4 regions of the Bacillus yunxiaonensis genome follow, and region 1 is predicted to be linked to each of the others. Evidence: riboswitches for the same ligand, from Rfam matches in the RefSeq annotation. Region 1 holds a riboswitch; each other region holds the start of a gene.
The links. Region 1 has a riboswitch for lysine ahead of WAX78_RS17965 (amino acid permease). Riboswitches for the same ligand answer to the same signal wherever they lie in the genome.

Region 1 (4,729 bases):
GGATAAACTATACAAATATAAAAAAGGAGATCGTTTTTTATACAGGATCCGTTCAATCCAAGTAGTGCACCATTTTCTTTGCTTTACTTGCTGTTTTACTTGCGGCACATCCGTAAAGAAATGAACAAATTGATAAAAGTGCATGTCCATTTTTTCTTCTTGCTCTATTAAATATTCCCAATGAATGTGTCGTTTTCGTTTGTTCATCGTATATAAAAATAAGAAAGTGATGAAAAGGAGTATACTTCCTACGATCATAATGGAAGTGAATTGAAACATTGTATATGTAATGGCCGCATTACAGCATATCCTGATAAGCAACCAGTGTGAAGCGAATTCGTTTTTTCTATATGTCCAATGTATGTACATATTCCACCACTTTATAAAAGCAAGAATGACAAAGGCTCCGCATAAAAAAGTAGGAGTTGTATGTAATGATTGCTGAGCAAGAGGTGTAATGATGAGTACTACACATAATAATGGAAAGAGCTGAATGATATAACTGTATATAAGAGATCGTTTAAAATAATATGCGAGTTTTTCTTCCAGCGGCAATACATATATGATATCCGGCTTTTGTAAAAATGTCCGAATGGGAGAACGAGTAAGTACAATTGTAAGTAAAATCGTCACAATGGTTAATACAACAAACTTAGGTGGAAGTGAACGAAGAAACTTTGCATAATAATAGCCGCCTATACCAAGAAGAAAAAGGAAGCTATAAACTAGACTGCTTGCAATGCGCGCAAAGTACATCGTGATTTTTTTTAGATGTTGCTGAAAACGATCATTCCAAAGTGTTTCGATTGTCATTGAGATCCCCCCCTTTTTTATTGTAAACATAAGTAGGGGCTTCGTGCTACTTGTTAATGCGGGATAAATTCATTTTGAATATTTAACAGCCCATTGCTATACAGAATAAAAAAAGCAAGTTACCTTTCATTAGGCAACTTGCTTTTTTTGTTTATCTTTTTTCTCGTCACGTTTCATTAATGGATAGAAAGCAAAGCCAACTACAAATAATCCAATGCCAAGCAGGAATGTTTTCATATCAGAAGAGCCAGTTTTAATAACCCATAATGCATAAATAAGAGCAATAGCGGCAATGATTCCGTCCGTTATACGAGCACCTTTTTGATTTTCGTATGTTTCACCTGTCACAACAAGCTTAAGCTGGAAGATTGGAGAAACGAGGTATGGGATTAAATAGGCAAGGGTTGAAACGGTAATAACAAATGTATACGCCTGAGCAATTGTCCCGGATAGTGTTGAGAATAGGAATACTTGCGACATAATATTTGTTAAACGAAGCGAATGAATCGGGCTTCCTTTTTTATTGGTTTTTGTGAAGAAGGATGGAAAGAATCCTTCTTTTGCTGCTTGATATGGTACTTCTGAGCTTAATAAGATCCATCCAAGAATGGATCCAAATAAAGAAGTAAGTGCAAGCAGCGCCATTAATTTTCCGCCGTTATGACCCATTACTGCAGTTAATGCATCCGCTAATGGTCGTTCAGATGCTTGTAGTTTCTCTATATGAAGAACACCCATTGTTAAAATCGTAATCCCTAAATAAATACAAACTGTTAATAATAAACCAGTAACAGTAGCGCGTTTTACCGTTTTTGGTGAAACAGCACGATTGGATAATAATACAGCTGACTCAATGCCGATAAAGGCCCAAAGTGTTGTTAATGCTGCTAAGTTTACTTGTGATAGTAGTCCGTGTGAAACACCTTCTTTATCAATAATTGGTGTATACCATTGCCCAAGTTTAGAAGCTTGGAAGGCAAATAATGTCACAATGATGAAAAGAAGGAATCCTGTTATTTTCGTTGTTGTTGCTAAAAAATTTAATTTACCAGCACCGCTTATGCCGTTCGCCAAAATCATATGTGTACCCCATAATAAAATGGTACAAATGGAGAACGTAATCAATTTTCCAACTTCAATGTCGAAAGTTCCAATTGAAAACAATACGTGAGTATCTTTCATAATTGGGAAAAAGAGTGATAAATAACCAGCAAATGATGTAATGATGGCTACGTTGCTTGCCCAGTTTGCAACCCAGTAACCCCATACGATGCTAAAACCTGCCATTTTTTTCGTTTTTTGTGAAGAAAAGAGCGCATAGGCATGACTTTGCGGACCTGTTGTTAAATCAGGACGGCGAATCGCTAAATTACCGAAAACAAGAGCTAGCATTAATACGCCAAATCCTGTTGTTAACCAAGCTAATGTAACACCAAGAGGGCTAGCTGTTTGTGCTAATGTACTTGGAACCATGAAAATACCAGCTCCAACCATATTTCCAACTACAAATGCAGTAAGTACCCAAAAGCCCCATTTTTTTTGTTGCATAGAAATTACCTCCAAAATTAGTATAACCAAGTCAAGCGCGGAGATATGTATGTGTTTGAGATTCCAAACAAAACAAAAAAGCGCGTATATGTTCACGCGCTTTTCAATCTTATTAAGAAACCCACGGACATACCTCTCGATAGCTCTCCACAAGCAAAAAGCCTGTGACAGTCCTGCACTTATTCAATGCAGTCCCAGCAAGAAAGTACTGTGGATACTTCTTACTTCGGCAATCATTCCTTTCTGATTTGTTCAGCGATGCCACACATCTTCAAAATCATACTATTAATAATTGCAACCTCTACCTCACCGAGATACGAATGAGGATTTATTTATAAAGTTAACATAATCAAGGGTAACAAATGGCTTTTTATTCGTCAATGCAAATAAACATAATCAGATTATTATGAGAATAGGGTGTGTCTAAGATAATGAAACAACTTAAGGCTTCGCATCATATAATATGTATATAAAATGAGGGATAAAGCAAAGCTGCTATTACTGAGGTTTTTTTATCCTTCACTAATGGTTAGTTGAATTACGGGTAGCTTTATTTCCTTAAAACTTTGGTGGAAGTTTTACTGCCCATAAGTAGTGAGGTAAAGAGGGATAGCGGATGGAGAGCTGGTTTAAGAGAAACTGCTTTATATGCGGGAAGGAAATTCATAGGCACCAGGAGACAGATGCAATAGAGGAGTTAAAAAGGCAAAATGAAGAGCTCGCAGCTTCTTTAGAACGATGTATGAGACTACTCTATGATACACAAAAGAATGTAAGTAAAAAAACAGAAAAGAGTGCATTGCCGCCTCTTTTTTCATTAGGAGATAAGATAGAAGTATTTGATGGGGAGACACGTACAGAGGGGATCTTTATTGAGTGTACAAACGAATGGTTATATTGGGTTAACGTTGATTATAATCTAAACATTAGTCATATAAAAAGTGTAAAAAATATTATAAAAAAAGAGTCTATTCAAAAAGGGGTTTAAATAACTCTTTTTGAAATAGACTTTGCTTTTTTGTCCTAGGAGTTAGAACACTTTATGAGCAATTAGGAAACTTTACGAATGTTAATTGTATCTAAACTTGTAACATTGATATTAGCATGGCTGTCAACCCAGATTAGGAAGTTGCCTTGGAAGCGAATGAAAACACCTCGACCGTCAATTTCACGTCCAGCTGAAAAAACGCGGATTTTGTCGCCTTCTGTTAAGCCGTTTAATGTTGCCATGTGACCACCACCTCTCTATCAGAAGTTAATATATATATATGAAAATGATAGAGAATGTGTGCGAGAGAAATGTAGTGCTAGCAACATTTTTATAAAAGTGAGTAGAGAGCCTTTTTACTCATCCTTATAGAGTTACATTAAATTCAATACTGTTATTTTCTCACGTGTCATAGATTCAAGATTCTTACGAATACTTTGTGCGTCCGTTCATTTGAACAGAGCCATTTGCTAGGGTAAATGGCTTGTATTTCACCATTAGTCATATAAAAAAGAGCCTATTCAAAAAGGTTTTATATAACCTCTTTTGATATAGACTCGTCTTCTTTTAGTGAAGAGGATTTAGAATATTTTCTTTATAGGTAATTAGCAAATTTTACTAATGCTAATTGTATCTAAACTTGTAACATTGATATTAGCATGGTTGTCCACCCACACTAGGAAGTTGCCTTGGAAGCGAAGGAAAACACCTTGACCATCGATTTCACGTCCTGCTGAGAAAACGCGAATTTTGTCGCCTTCTGTTAAGCCGTTTAATGTTGCCATGTGACCACCACCTCTCTCTCAGAAGCTAATATATATATATGAAAAAGATAGAGAGCGTGTGATAAGAAAATGTAGTGTTAGTAACTATTTTTACAAAATATAAAGGTAAGTAGAAACTGTTTTTTACTTACCTTTATAGATTTACATTAAATTTAATCTTGTTATTTTTTCATGCGTCATAGATTCAAGACTTTTACGAATACCTTGTGCACCCACACTAGAGCTTAATAGTAAATGCTAATTGTCATGCTAAGTCCTCCTAAAAAATAGTGACTTGTAAGAGTGAGGTATATGGTGATTGTATGAGGTTTGAAAAAATCCAAAAGAACTATTTTTAAGAGCGATTTCTGGGACGTTCTTTTGCTTAATAATTGTTTTTCCATAAAAATGAAAAAACAATTGACAGAAAAGTCTTTAAAGTTATACAATTAAAAATGGAAAATAAAAGAAGAAGGAGGTGTGCGTGATGATTGTAATTGTAAATATGACTGGATCAGGTGTTTTACACAGTGAAAACAATAAATATCATCACGCAACCTCTACGGACAAATAACGCTTCTTTTTAGTTGAAAAGGAAAGCGTACGTTGCGTGTGT
Region 2 (4,729 bases), on a different contig from region 1:
AAAGTAATAACCATATCGTATTCACCTACGATGGCATAAGCAGTTAAAATACGTCCACCAAATCGTTCATAATTCTTATGTAAGTTAGAAAAACGTTCACTAATATTTTTTATATTTACATTTCCTTCACGAGTAAACTTTGCAAGAAGTATATATTTTTGCATAAGAACCTCCTCTTATTTAATTAAGAATAAAAACAGATAATACCTTATATTCATTACTCGATAAAATATTAAATTATCATTCTTCTTAGGTGAATTTCTTCTACTTTACATACTTCCCATTAAAGCCACTACATGATGACGCATTTCTTCTTTTTTAATCATTTTAATCAGAAAGGACATATTAACAAACATTCATCTATAAAAAGAGGCATAACTTACTCTTTTTGTAGATGAGATGATCAATCAAATTGACGAATACTCGGAACAGATAAAGCGATCAGAACCACTACAACAGCCGCAATCGCTAAAATGATGATAGTCAAAATGCCACCAATTATATTGGCCAACCATCCAACTATCAAATACCCTAACGGTAATAGCGCAAAGGATCCAAGCATATCGAGACTAACAACTCTACCAAATGCTTCTTCCGGCACAAGCTCTTGCAAACTCGTTTCCCAAATTAAGCCGAAAATCATAATGCCAAACCCCTCAATAGCCATTAATCCAATTAATGCTGGTGCCCATGAGACAAAAGGCATTATTAAAAGCGCCAATCCACTAATTAAAACACCACCATAAGCCAATAAACCACGTTTATGCCACTTCTGTTTCCCTCCAAAAATAAGAGCAGCAACAACAGCACCTCCGCCAGAAAATGCCATTCCGAGGCCGTAAACAAAAGGTTCAAAGTGATGATGAATATTAAATAACCAAGGAATTAAGACGACTACAATACCCGCGTGACAAATATTAATAAACGAAAATGCTAAAATTGTAATCCATAACCACGGATGGCTTTTTAATACTACAATTCCTTCAATGAAATCTTTTTTAAAGTTCACTTTATTATCTGCCTCGTCTTGCGCTTTTTTTGCTGTCAAATCTCTCAAAAATAATAAACATGCAAAAGAGAGCAAATATGTCAATGCATCTAAGCCAAAACCTATACCTGCTGATGCAATAGAAACAATGATCCCCCCAAGTGCTGGACCAATTAAACGTACACCTTGGCTGCTCATTTGCGTTAATGCATTAGCTGCATTCCGAATTTCCGGCACAAATACTCTTGCTCGAACTGCTGAATAGGCTGGTTGAAATAGCCCTTCCATCAGGCCATACAATGCTACCAATACATATAAAATATGAATCGTTAATGTATCAGTAAACATGAGCGTTGCTAGCGTTGTCATTAATATCCCCCGAACAATATCAGTAAGTAACATCAATTTAACACGGTTAAGACGATCTACAATTAATCCAGAAAACGGTAAAATAAGCACGTTCGGAAGCATATACATTGTCATTGTTATCCCCATAACAACTGTTGAGCCTGTTAGCGTATATACAACCACTGGAAGTATGACCATTGTAATTGAACTTCCAAGAACTGAAAAGAGTTGTCCAATCCATAAAAAAGTAAAATGACGTGACTTTGTAATAGGTAATAATAAATTACTTATATAACTTGAACTTCTTTGTTTTTGTATCTCTCCTTGCATACCTTTCCTCCTTTCCTAAAACAGGAAAATAATACATTTTATTATAGCATTTAAATGTAATTATTTTTAAAATTCCTAACTTTTAATCATCTTTTTATTACAATATTTTTTCTTTCTCTCCCATTGATAGCTAGTTTTTCTACTCGTTAGTGCGGGATAAAATGACCTTTCTAATCATCTATGTAACCTATATAATGACTTTACATTATTAAGTTGATAAATAGTTTTAATTTTCCGAATAATTATAACCTACTTGATTTCTTCCAACTTTTTGATTACTATGGAACAAATGTTACCAACAACTTCATACAACCAATTACTCTCGCCGAACGACGTGAGATAGAGGTTGCAACTTTTATGAGTATTCTAAAGGAGACACAGGGATTGTCAGTGAGTTTAGAAGAAAGGAAAAGTTGCCGAAATTTATATGTTTCTCTGAACATATAAATTGGGGCTGTTTTCGAATAGAAACAGAACTGTCATATATACAGCGGTGTATATATGAAGAGCTATCTACAAAAAAGAGAGATCATGTTTCTTTATGATCGTCTTCTTTTTTGGCGGTTTTTTTATTAGCTCCGTTTTCTGTTTCCCTTTTCCTGTAACAGCACCATCCTCACCTATTTGAGATGGTGTTTTTTTATTTACTTTCGGTAACTTACAGGAATGAAAGGGATCTATATTTCCCATCTTATGTTTAACAACATTTTTCCTAATCTATTAACCAATATTAAATTGAAAGTGGGCTCTCATGATGGAATTTATTGTTCAAAAATTTGGTGGTACATCTGTTGGAAGTATCGAACGTATTCAGCATGTTGCGGATTTAGTCATTGAAGAACATGAAAGGGGACATGGAATTGTAGCGGTCGTTTCCGCGATGGGACATAGTACAGATGAATTAGTATCTTTAGCTGCTGGTATTACTGATCAGCCTAGTAAACGAGAAATGGACATGCTACTTACAACAGGTGAACAAATTTCAATTTCTTTATTAACAATGGCTCTGCAAGCGAAAGGTTATGCTGCAATTTCACTAACAGGCTGGCAAGCAGGTATTACAACAGAATCTGTACACGGCAGCGCAAGAATTACTGATATTAATACAAAGCGTATTCAATCTTATTTACAAAAAGGAACCATTGTCGTTGTAGCCGGTTTCCAAGGATTAAGTGCAGAACAAGAAATTACAACACTTGGTCGAGGCGGTTCTGATACAACTGCAGTCGCATTAGCTGCAGCATTAAAAGCAAAAAAATGTGATATTTACACAGATGTAACAGGTGTTTATACAACTGATCCACGAGTTGTAAAAGATGCTTACAAATTAGATGAAATTTCCTATGATGAAATGCTAGAACTTGCCAACCTTGGTGCTGGTGTACTTCATCCAAGAGCGGTAGAGTTTGCGAAAAATCATAATGTTATATTAGAAGTTCGCTCAAGTATGAAACATGAAAACGGAACAATCGTAAGGGGAGAATGTAACATGGAACAACAATCAATCGTAAAAGGCATTGCATTTGAAGACAATATTACGCGCGTAACTATTAAAGGATTACACCAAGGAAAACTTTCTACAATCTTCTCTATATTAGCGAGTGCTCATATTAATGTAGATATTATTATTCAAAGTATTACAAATGAAGGAACTGTACATTTATCCTTCTCTATTCATTCGAATGACTTAAAAGAAACACTAGCGGTACTGGAAGAAAATCGTGAGGCTATGCACTATGAATCTGTAGAATATGAAAATCATTTGGCGAAAGTATCAATTGTTGGATCAGGTATGGTGTCCAATCCAGGTGTAGCTGCTCAAATGTTCTCAACATTACAAGAAGAGAATATTCATATTAAAATGGTAAGTACATCTGAGATTAAAGTCTCTGTAGTTATTGATCGTCTTAACTTAGTAAAAGGTGTGGAAGCACTTCATGAATCATTTATGGCAAAAATTGAGCCTCTCGTATCAGTAAATTAAATGAAACAAGGGATGCACATGCACCCCTTGTTTTCTTTTTAGAATAAGTGAATGTTTTGCTTTTTGCACTCTTCACGCATTTCATCTGGCCATACAGAAGTTTGAACTTCGCCAATATGTGCTTTGCGTAAGAAGTACATGCACATTCTTGATTGTCCAATGCCACCGCCAAGTGTAAGTGGAAGTACGTCCTCTAAAATACCTTTATGGAAATCATATTCACGTTTGAAGTCTTCCCCTTTTATTGTTAATTGTTCATCAAGAGATTTGCTGTCAACACGAATACCCATGGATGATAATTCAAATGAAGACTGGAGTACTGGATTCCAGAATAAGATATCTCCGTTTAATTTCCAATCATCGTAGTCAGATGCACGTCCATCATGTTTTTCACCAGAGCGCAGCGCCCCTCCAATTTCGCTAATAAAGACTGCACCGTATTCTTTCGCAATTGCATGCTCACGATCTTTCGGTGTTAATTCTGGATATTTATCTTCAAGCTCTTGAGATGTGATAAATACGATATCTTCCGGTAAGTACTTACCAAGGAACGGATATTTTTCAAATAAATGCCCCTCTAATTCTTTGAATATTCCATAAATTGTTCTTACTGTTTCTTGTAAGTAATCTACTGTACGCCATTCTTTTTGAATAATTTTTTCCCAGTCCCATTGATCAACGTAAATGGAATGCGTTGCATCAAGTTCTTCATCACGGCGAATTGCGTTCATGTTTGTATATAAACCTTCACCAGCTTCATATCCATATTCATGCAGAGCAAATCTTTTCCATTTCGCTAGTGAATGTACAATTTCTAACTCTTCTCCTGAATGCAGCATATCAAATTCAATTGGACGCTCTACACCGTTTAAATGATCGTTTAATCCTGACTTTTTCGTTACAAATAATGGTGCAGATACGCGGAATAATCCAAGACGTTTTGATAATTGCTCTTCAAAAAATGTTTTAACTTCCTTAATTGCGATTTGTGTTTCTCTTACTGTCATTAATGTTTGGTACATGTTGTTTTCCTCCTAAAATGTTTTGATGTAGTGAGGAAAGAAACCAATAAAAAAAGC
Region 3 (4,729 bases), on a different contig from region 1:
GGATATGGTCTTGGAATCTATGAAACTAAGCTTCCAAACGGTGTCTCGATATGGGGACACACAGGTGGTATTCCAGGGTTTATTACTCTTGCTGGAGGTACACTTGGAGGCAAGCATACGTTGGCCGTCAATTTGAACAGTACGGGTAGAGCTAACAGTCCTGATCCTTTTAAAAATATTTTACTTGCTGAATTTAGCAAGTAGGCAAAAAGGAAACCCGGATAAATTTTGTCATAGTTTTATAGTTAAAAATATATCTTTCTGGTTCAAAAACTCCCAACTTACTAGAGAAAAATACTATTCGAATTCAGTTTCAAAAATCATTACTAAAAATAAAAGGCCCTAACATATTAGTCATATATAATATGTTAGGGCCTTTATATTTTAAGTTTTTTTGAATTTAGGTCTTGATAAAACGGTTTGATAGGTTGTTATTTTTAAAGCTCACATTTATCTAATGGAATGACTTTTGTTTTCTTTGTAAATTTATAACCTAACCAAAGTATTAAGAAAAGAGGTAGGCCAATATATGAAACGAGTATACCGTTCCAGTCAATAGATTTTCCCATAAATGCACCGTAGTTTTGACCAAGAATAACGATTAAACATAGTGCAAATGCAAAGATAGGACCGAATGGGAACCATTTTGCTTTATATGGTAAGTCATTTAAATCTTTTCCTTGTGCGATGTATGCCTTACGGAAACGGTAGTGACTAATTGCAATTCCGATCCAAGCGATGAAGCCTGACATACCAGAAGCATTTAAGAGCCATACATAGACCACGCCATCACCGAATAAAGAAGCTAAGAAAGCAGCACATCCAACTAATGATGTTGCAATCAATGCATTTACAGGTATACCACGACTATTTAGTTTTCCTAAAAATTTAGGTGCTTTACCTTGGTTTGCTAAATCCCAAAGCATACGTGATGCTGCATACATACCAGAGTTACCAGCAGACAGAACAGCTGTTAAAATAACGGCGTTCATTACAGATGCCGCAAAAGCAACACCTGCTTTTGCGAATACAAGTGTAAATGGACTTACTGTTACATCACTTGCTGCAAGGTTTTTGTCTGTATATGGAATGAGTAAACCAATTACAAGAATTGCTAAAATATAGAACAGTAGAATTCGCCAAAAGATGCTGCGAATTGCTTTTGGAATACTGCGTTGTGGATCTTTAGTTTCACCAGCCGCAACTCCTAATAATTCTGTTCCTTGGAATGAGAATCCAGCTGCCATAAATACACCAATGATTGCCATGAAGCCGCCGCTAAACGGTGCATCTGCAACTGTGAAGTTTTTAAAACCAACAGGCTCTCCACCCATAATACCGAAAATCATAAGAAAACCGACAATTAAAAAGGCGATAACAGTTACAACTTTAATAAGTGCAAACCAATATTCAGCTTCCCCAAATCCTTTGACAGATAAATAATTTAAAAGGAACATAATAGCTAAACAAATTCCACTCCAAAGCAGGGAAGAGGTATTTGGGAACCAAAATTTCATAATTAATGTAACTGCAGAGAGTTCAGCAGCAATCGTGATAGCCCAGTTATACCAGTAGTTCCAACCTAATGCAAACCCAAGAGATGGATCAACAAATCTTGTTGCGTAGGTGCTAAATGATCCTGCTACAGGAATGTACGATGCTAATTCTGCTAAACTTGTCATTAAAAAATATACCATAATACCAATTGCAGCATAGGCGACGAGAGCACCGCCAGGACCAGCCGTGTGGACAACACCACCGCTTGCTAGGAATAAACCTGTTCCGATTGTACCACCAAGTGAAATCATTGTAAGATGGCGAGATTTCAATCCGCGTTTTAGCTCGCCATGTGTTTGAGCAGATTGATTTGTAGATGTAGAGGTAACTTTTGTAGTTGCGCCGTTCATTTTCAACACTCCTTTTCTTGTAAGATAGGAAGGAGCGGGGGGGGAATAAAAAAAACCGCTAAAGGACTTTAGCGGAGCATTTCAAAAATAACCACCCCATCATACCTTCCGTTAAGATAGCGCCCCACGCTTACACGGTAATTTTGTAAACGTGACAGTTCTGTTCCTATTCGAAAACAGCCCCAGCATATACTTCCAGAGAAGAAGTATAAACTTCGGCAGCTTTTCCTTTCATTCGGAGTTATTGACGTTCTCTGCGTCTCGTCCGGACTACTAATAAAAGCCGCAACCTCTACCTCATCGGATTGATGAGGATTTCTCTATTGCTATGATTTTTAATATATCGCAATTGTAATGATTTTCTGAGAATATTGCAAGGATTTTTTTGTAGAAAAAAAGAGAAATAGAATGGTTATTTTAGAAAAGCGCTTTCAAAATTCGTCCCGATCCTAAAAAATATGTAATTAAGTAACCTCCTGATGAAAAAGGTTATACAATAGTTTCGCATTATGTTTCAAAAAATCCTTTAAAATTAACAGAAAATTGAGACAAATAAATTTCGACAAAATATATTGTAGAAGAGGAGACTAAAACAAAAACAAGCTTCCCTTTATGGGGAAACTTGTTTTTGTTTGTTATATACAATTTTTTTGTTTGTATGTTGTGAGTGATTACGAGTCGTAATAATAAGTGCGATTGTAACGACAAGACCTATGGCAATGTAAGAAAGAAATATTATATCTTGATTTACTTTAAAAGTTGTTAATAGCGTACGGATATTGGTGAAAATAATGAGTCCTCCGACAAGTACTCCAAGTAAATAAGAAGGAACAATTCGTACTAGCCACGCAGCAATTGGTGCTGCAATGATACCGCCAAGCATAAGAGCAAACACCCAAAACCAACTGATCTGTGCCCAGCCTAGAGAAATGAAAAATCCCAATGTGGCAGCTAATGAGACAGGAAATTCACTCGTATCTACAGAACCTACAACTTTTCTTGCTTCATTACCGCGTGCAAGTAAAACAGGAGTAGTAATAGGTCCCCAGCCGCCACCGCCTGTTGAATCTACAAAACCTGCAAAAAGGCCAAGTGGAATTAATTGCTTACCAGACAGACGTTTGTTATTTGTTTGAACAACTTGTTTTTGTAAAATAAATCTTAATAAGATATATACACCTAATGCGAATAAAAATATTGAAATGTACGGTTTAATTAAATTTCCTGGTAAGTTACTTAAAAAGCAAGCACCTACAAAAGCGCCAATTGCACCCGGTAATGTCAGTCTTGAAACGGTATATTTATCGACATTTCCAAATCGGATATGTGAGATGCCGGATGCGGCAGTTGTAACAACTTCGGCTAAATGAACAGATGCTGAAGCAACAGCGGGTGCAATTCCAAACATGAGTAATAATGAGGAAGACGTTACTCCATATGCCATTCCTAAAGCTCCATCAATGAGTTGAGCAAAAAAACCAATGATGGCAAAGACAATTAATTTTTGCATGTTTAAAACCTCCGTTTATAATAAAGCGAAATTTCCATCAGTGGAGATTCTTTATCCTCTACTAATGGTTAGCTGAATCAATCAAGTTTTTACGGACAGTTATCTCCCATCTATCTCTTTTGACTTCTCAAAATCTTAAGGAGGGAGTGTTACTGCCCCAAAGATAGCAAGATAAAATAAAAAAGGCTCCTTTCTCTAGTGAGAAAAGAGCCTTTGGTTTTCCAATCAGCTTTATCATATTCTAATTTTTTTTATTATAATACACATTAATCATATAAATCAACTGGGTTTTTATTAAAATTTTGAATTGCAAGAAATAAATGAAAAGTAATACACTAAAAATAATAAAAGTAAGGATGGTGAGAAGATGTTACAGTTTGATCATCTTGTTCACGTAGTTCAATGCTCTCCAGTTGATGTAATAAATCAAATGAAGGTACTCGGATTTCATACAGTTCCAGGGGGAGAGCATACGAATTGGGGGACATATAATAGCTTATGTTATTTTGATTTAGCGTATATTGAGTTTTTAGCTGTTCAGAACAATGAAGTCGCAAACAGAGCAGAGAATCCTCTCATTCAGCAAACTGTTCATAAGTTGCAAAAAGGGGAAGGGATGATCCAAATTGCACTGCGTACAGAACATATGGAAGAGCTTGCTAACAAGTTGTTGGAAACGGGGTTTCATATAAATGGTCCGTTTGAGGGAAAACGTTTAAGGGAAGATGGTACTCTATTAAGCTGGAAAATGCTATTCATTGAACAGGAAGATAGTGGTCCTAGATTCCCGTTTTTTATTGAGTGGGGTGAATCCGATCAAAATAGAAGAACAGATTTACAGAAAAAAGGAGCGATTTCACTTCATGACAATAATGTAATTGGAATGAAAACAGTGTTTTATGCTGTTAATAATGTAAATGAAACAAGCAAACTATGGGAAGAGTTATTGCAAATAGAAATGAGTACACCAAAAATAGATAAAGAGTGGAATGCGGTATTTGGAAGTTTTTCTCTTGGGGAAATAACAATTCAATTTTGTGAACCGATAGGGAATGGAGTAGTTCAGAACCAATTACAGAACTGCGGGGAGGTACCATTTGCTGTAGAGTTTCAAGGAGGCAAGGAAAATACGAGTGTATATCAGATATCGAATGGTATGTACATATTTTAGGGGGAATCAAGGTGAACGAAGTAATATTTTTGGAAGCTATACACACTATATGCTGCAATGATTTTTCCATCGTATATTGTATGGTCTTATAAAGTGACCCCAGATCGTGTTGATATAATGAAAAAACGTTTGAATATGATC
Region 4 (4,729 bases), on a different contig from region 1:
TGGTGTAGCTGTATATTCATTATTAGCATGTGTGAAGAAAACAGAGCCACGATCAAGTGGGTATAAAGAGTTTTCAATAATAAACTCAGCGTCCGATGTTTTCCCTTGTCCAGTTTGATGATAAAAGTTATCGAAATAATAGCTATCTTTAATGAAGCCATTTAAAAATGGTGTAATTTCTTTTCCGTTTATTTTTTGGTTGATGACAAAACTTTGTGTGGATTCCATTGAAATTAAAATAACATTCTTATCTTTTGCCACACCGAATAATTCTTTGTTTTTTTGTCTATCTTTTGTTTTTACGTAGTTATCAATTTCAGAAAATCTATCTCCGCTTGCAAAGACACGCTGAGCAGAAGATTTCGATTGCAGTGCAATATCATAAACATGATAAGTATACAAACCAAGATTTTTCACAACTGTTTGGCGATCAAATGAATGTGAAAAAAGTTGCGGCTTATAAATAACTGAAATAACCATTTGTAAAGCTAATGCTGCTGTTACACCGCTAAAAAACGTTCGTTTCTCTTGCCGAGATAGAGGAGTAGTATCACAAAAATTAGGGAATTTACGAGATAAAATGGTTAAAATAATTACATCAGCAAATAAAAGAAGTGTTTTATACGTAAATAGTTCTTTAATACTTGTCCCTAAATCAGCCATATTATTTGTTTGAAATAATACAGGAAATGTTACAAAATCATCATAAAATCCATAAAACATAGCATTGCCAAATAAAATAAAGGATAGCACGATACTAATACTGATAATGATGCGGTTTCGATGTTTTGTTGCTAATAAAGCGAAACCGAAAAATAATAGTAATGAAGCTAATGGATTAAAGAACAACATAATTTGTTCGAAAGCGTTATCAATTTTCATATCAAAAGCTAACTTGTATACAATATATGTTTTGATCCATAACAAGACGACAGCTATGAGAGCAAATCGTACTTTTGGAAACAAACGTTGTACCATAACGGGCTCCTCCTACTACCTACAAGTAACCGCCTCTTTTACGTATATGACCGGCTACAAATCTATATGTTTTTTTACTATGTGTACTATTATATAAAAACATAGCGAAATTGTGGATGATTTTCTAACAATTGGATAGAAAAAGAAGAGAAGGATAAAATAAAGGCATTGATTGAAAGATGGAGGAGTACCATGAAGAAAATATGTTGTTTTATATTAAGTTGTTTCATTTTACTTGGAAATCCAGCTTCTTTCTCTGCTGAGCATGAGCCGTTATTACTAGAAGATGCCCTCTATTCCGTGCTGTTTCCGAGAATAAATGAAGCAATTCAAAAACATTATGGAAAACAAAAGCCGTATGACTGTCCTAAAATTGTTAGTATGAAAAAAATGTACAGCGGTACATATTTGTTTCGGACATCTATCGAAATAATTAAATATGAGCCAGGAACAGGGGGGAGAAAGCTTCCCCCCTTTGAAAAAGTAACGATTACATTTGATAATGATAGTGGCGAGTGGACTGTGAAAAATATAGATGTAAAGCGCTTACCAGATGATACGAAAATTAATTGTCGTAAACCGATTTAAAAAAAAGTGTTTGACAAATAAATTAGTCATTTGTTATTGTTAATAGCAACAAAAAGATGCTTGAAAATTAAATAGACTTACCTCATCTACACTCGAAGGTAGAGGCTGCGATAATCAAAAGTAAACTATGGGAAATAAAGTGGTATTCATGATCATAGGTTGAAAGGGGTTATCGCCGAAATATATGAATGACCACTTCATTCATATATTGGGACTGCATTGAATAAATGTAGTACTGTCATAAGTATTTTGCTTATGGAGAGCTATTAGGAGATGTTTGATGCGGTTTCTTATTTGAGAAAATAACAATACATTTATTTTTTCGTCATAGATTCTTCCGATAAGAAACGCGTGTGAACATTGTTCCGCGCGTTTTTTGTTTATATAAATTAGGAATAATAGTAAAAAATAAGAAATATAATAGAGGGTTTTGCGAAAACAAGGGAGGAATTCACATGTATTTACACGGCACAAGCCGCATTAATGAGCAAGGACACTTAGAAATTGGGGGCTGCGATGCTACTGAACTTACAAGAACATATGGGACACCACTTTATGTTTACGACGAGACAGCAATTCGTGAGAAATGTCGTGCATTTCATCGTGCATTTAGGGAAAGTGGGTTCTCTTATCAAGTAGCGTATGCAAGCAAAGCGTTCTTGTGCATGGAAATGTGCCGGTTAGCTGCCGAAGAAAATATGTCGCTAGATGTTGTGTCTAGCGGAGAACTATATACGGCGTTGCAAGCGGGATTTCCAGCAGAGCGCATCCATTTTCATGGTAATAATAAAACAGAAGAAGAAATAAGAATGGCATTAGAAGCTAATATCGGCTGCTTTGTTGTAGATAATTTTTTTGAACTAGAAGTATTGCATGATTTAGCGAAAGAATACGAGCAAGTTGTGAATATCTTGCTTCGTGTGACGCCAGGAGTAGAAGCGCATACACATGAATATATTACAACAGGTCAAGATGATTCTAAATTTGGTTTTGGTATTTCAACAGGGCATGCATCACAAGCGGTAAAAAGTGCATTAGAAAAATCAAACTATCGTATATTAGGAATTCATTCCCATATCGGATCGCAAATATTTGAGACGGCAGGATTTGTTCGTGCAATTGAGGTGCTTCGTAATTTCTTGGAAACAGTGAGAAAAGAAATGAACTATGTAGCGCCAGTACTAAATGTAGGAGGCGGTTTCGGAATTCGCTATACGGAAGGGGACACGCCACTTGTCCTTGGTGAATATGTGAAAGCTGTGACGGATGCGGTACGCGAGCAGTTTACAGTATGCGAATATCCCCTTCCAGAAATTTGGATGGAACCAGGTCGTAGTATTGTTGGAGATGCAGGAACAACGCTGTATACAGTAGGAGCGATTAAAGATATTCCAGGCATCCGTAAATATGTATCGGTTGATGGAGGGATGACAGATAATCTTCGCCCAGCACTTTATGGAGCTCGTTATGAAGCATTGCTAGCAAATCGTGCGAATGAATCTGCCGAAGAGGTTGTTTCAATTGCGGGAAAATGTTGTGAAAGTGGGGATATGCTCATTTGGGATGTAAAGCTTCCAAAAGTTGTTTCTTGTGATCTCTTAGCTATCTCTTGTACAGGGGCATATGGTTATTCAATGGCAAATAATTATAATCGTATTCGTCGCCCGGCAGTGGTGTTTGCGAAAAATGGAAAATCGCAAGTTGTTGTAGAGAGGGAATCGTATGAAAATATTATTGGAAACGATCGCATACGTGTGAAGGAACTTGTATGAATACACCCTCGTTTAGTTGAAGTAGGAGTTGTTTAGATGAACTACTCCTTTTTTATCCCGCTATTCGCGGGCTGTAAGACCCCACCTCAAAATGGAGAGCGAATCGTTGTCCAGCTCTAGCGGCTAGAATCTCCGATCGTTTCGCCCCCTCGTACGAGGCAAAAAGCCCCTCTATGTCGGGTGCTCCAACGTCCTGCGATTCTGGGCGAGCCGCTTCCGCTTTTCTACAGAAGATAGATGGGGAATAACTGCTGGCATGTGCCTGATTGGGCAGGCTTTCTATCAGTGGGGGATAAAGAAATCCTCCACTGATGAAAGTTTCACTTTATAATAAATAAAATTTATCGGAAAACTAGGATTGAAAAAAATCAGAATTGTGATAAAATACAAATATAATTCTTATCAAGAGTGGCGGAGGGAACTGGCCCGACGAAGCCCGGCAACCTACTTTATAGGAGTAAGGTGCTACTTCCAGCAAAATGGCATCCATTTTGAAAGATAAGGTAGATACGTTACCGGAACAGTCTTTTCGAAATGGGAAAGATTTTTTTTATGAAAAAAGGGGGGCTGTTCGTGGGAGTACGCGGACAATTTGAAGAAGTAGCAAGTAAAATTCAATCTATGCTTACTGATATGAAATATGGTTCGATTACAATTGTTGTGCAAGATGGTAAAGTGATTCAGCTTGAAAAAAGTGAAAAAGTACGTTTAAAATAAGCACGCTGACTAGAAAAACTAGAGGCGGCTTTAATCTATTTCTATAGATTAAAGCCGCCTTTTTGTATGGGTGTTGTGAAGGGGGAGAACGATGTTAACGTACGAAACATGGCAAGATAATTTTGTTTCATTTCAGGAAGACGACGAAACGAAAGGCGCTTTGGCAGCAATACGCTGGGCATATGAACATTATGATCAGGATATTGTTTATGCATGCAGCTTTGGAATAGAAGGAATGGTTTTATTGCATGTGATTAACCAAGTAAATCCATCTGCAAAGGTTGTATTTTTAGATACAAATGTTCATTTTCAAGAAACATATGACTTGATCAAAAAAGTCAGGGAGCGATTTCCTAATTTGAATATTATTGAAAAGCAACCGGCACTTACACTTGAGGAACAAGCAAAAGAGTATGGTGATAAATTATGGGAACATAATCCAAATCTTTGTTGCCAATTAAGAAAAATTAAGCCGTTAGAAGAAGCGCTAACAGGTAGGAAAGCATGGATATCCGGTTTAAGAAGAGAACAGTCTGAAACGCGAAAACATACACAGTTTGTCAATCAAGATCATCGCTTTCAATCTGTTAAAATCTGTCCGCTTATTCATTGGACTTGGAAAGAAGTGTGGCGCTACGTATATAAGCATAATTTGCCATACAATCCACTCCATG

Region 2: it holds a riboswitch for lysine, as region 1 does, so the genes downstream of both, WAX78_RS14740 (aspartate kinase) here and WAX78_RS17965 (amino acid permease) in region 1, are expected to answer to the same signal.
Region 3: it holds a riboswitch for lysine, as region 1 does, so the genes downstream of both, WAX78_RS03490 (amino acid permease) here and WAX78_RS17965 (amino acid permease) in region 1, are expected to answer to the same signal.
Region 4: it holds a riboswitch for lysine, as region 1 does, so the genes downstream of both, lysA (diaminopimelate decarboxylase) here and WAX78_RS17965 (amino acid permease) in region 1, are expected to answer to the same signal.

The regions. Positions count from the first base shown of each region.
Region 1 covers NZ_JBAWSV010000006.1:116,936-121,664, forward strand. The annotation lists gene WAX78_RS17960 (ABC transporter permease) at 1-813, opposite strand, end outside; gene WAX78_RS17965 (amino acid permease) at 943-2,361, opposite strand; lysine riboswitch at 2,494-2,673, opposite strand; gene WAX78_RS17970 (hypothetical protein) at 2,978-3,349, shown strand; gene WAX78_RS17975 (hypothetical protein) at 3,412-3,591, opposite strand; gene WAX78_RS17980 (hypothetical protein) at 3,955-4,134, opposite strand.
Region 2 covers NZ_JBAWSV010000004.1:510,925-515,653, reverse strand. The annotation lists gene WAX78_RS14750 (GYD domain-containing protein) at 1-164, opposite strand, end outside; gene WAX78_RS14745 (MFS transporter) at 404-1,666, opposite strand; lysine riboswitch at 1,999-2,186, shown strand; gene WAX78_RS14740 (aspartate kinase) at 2,421-3,650, shown strand; gene asnA (aspartate--ammonia ligase) at 3,689-4,672, opposite strand.
Region 3 covers NZ_JBAWSV010000001.1:699,075-703,803, reverse strand. The annotation lists gene WAX78_RS03495 (serine hydrolase domain-containing protein) at 1-204, shown strand, start outside; gene WAX78_RS03490 (amino acid permease) at 438-1,907, opposite strand; lysine riboswitch at 2,017-2,210, opposite strand; gene WAX78_RS03485 (sulfite exporter TauE/SafE family protein) at 2,518-3,417, opposite strand; gene WAX78_RS03480 (VOC family protein) at 3,785-4,588, shown strand; partial or broken gene WAX78_RS03475 (aminoglycoside phosphotransferase family protein) at 4,613-4,729, shown strand, end outside.
Region 4 covers NZ_JBAWSV010000004.1:202,938-207,666, forward strand. The annotation lists gene WAX78_RS13160 (LTA synthase family protein) at 1-978, opposite strand, end outside; gene WAX78_RS13165 (DUF3888 domain-containing protein) at 1,171-1,566, shown strand; lysine riboswitch at 1,658-1,840, shown strand; gene lysA (diaminopimelate decarboxylase) at 2,022-3,338, shown strand; SAM riboswitch class I at 3,735-3,843, shown strand; gene WAX78_RS13175 (YezD family protein) at 3,912-4,055, shown strand; gene WAX78_RS13180 (phosphoadenylyl-sulfate reductase) at 4,147-4,729, shown strand, end outside.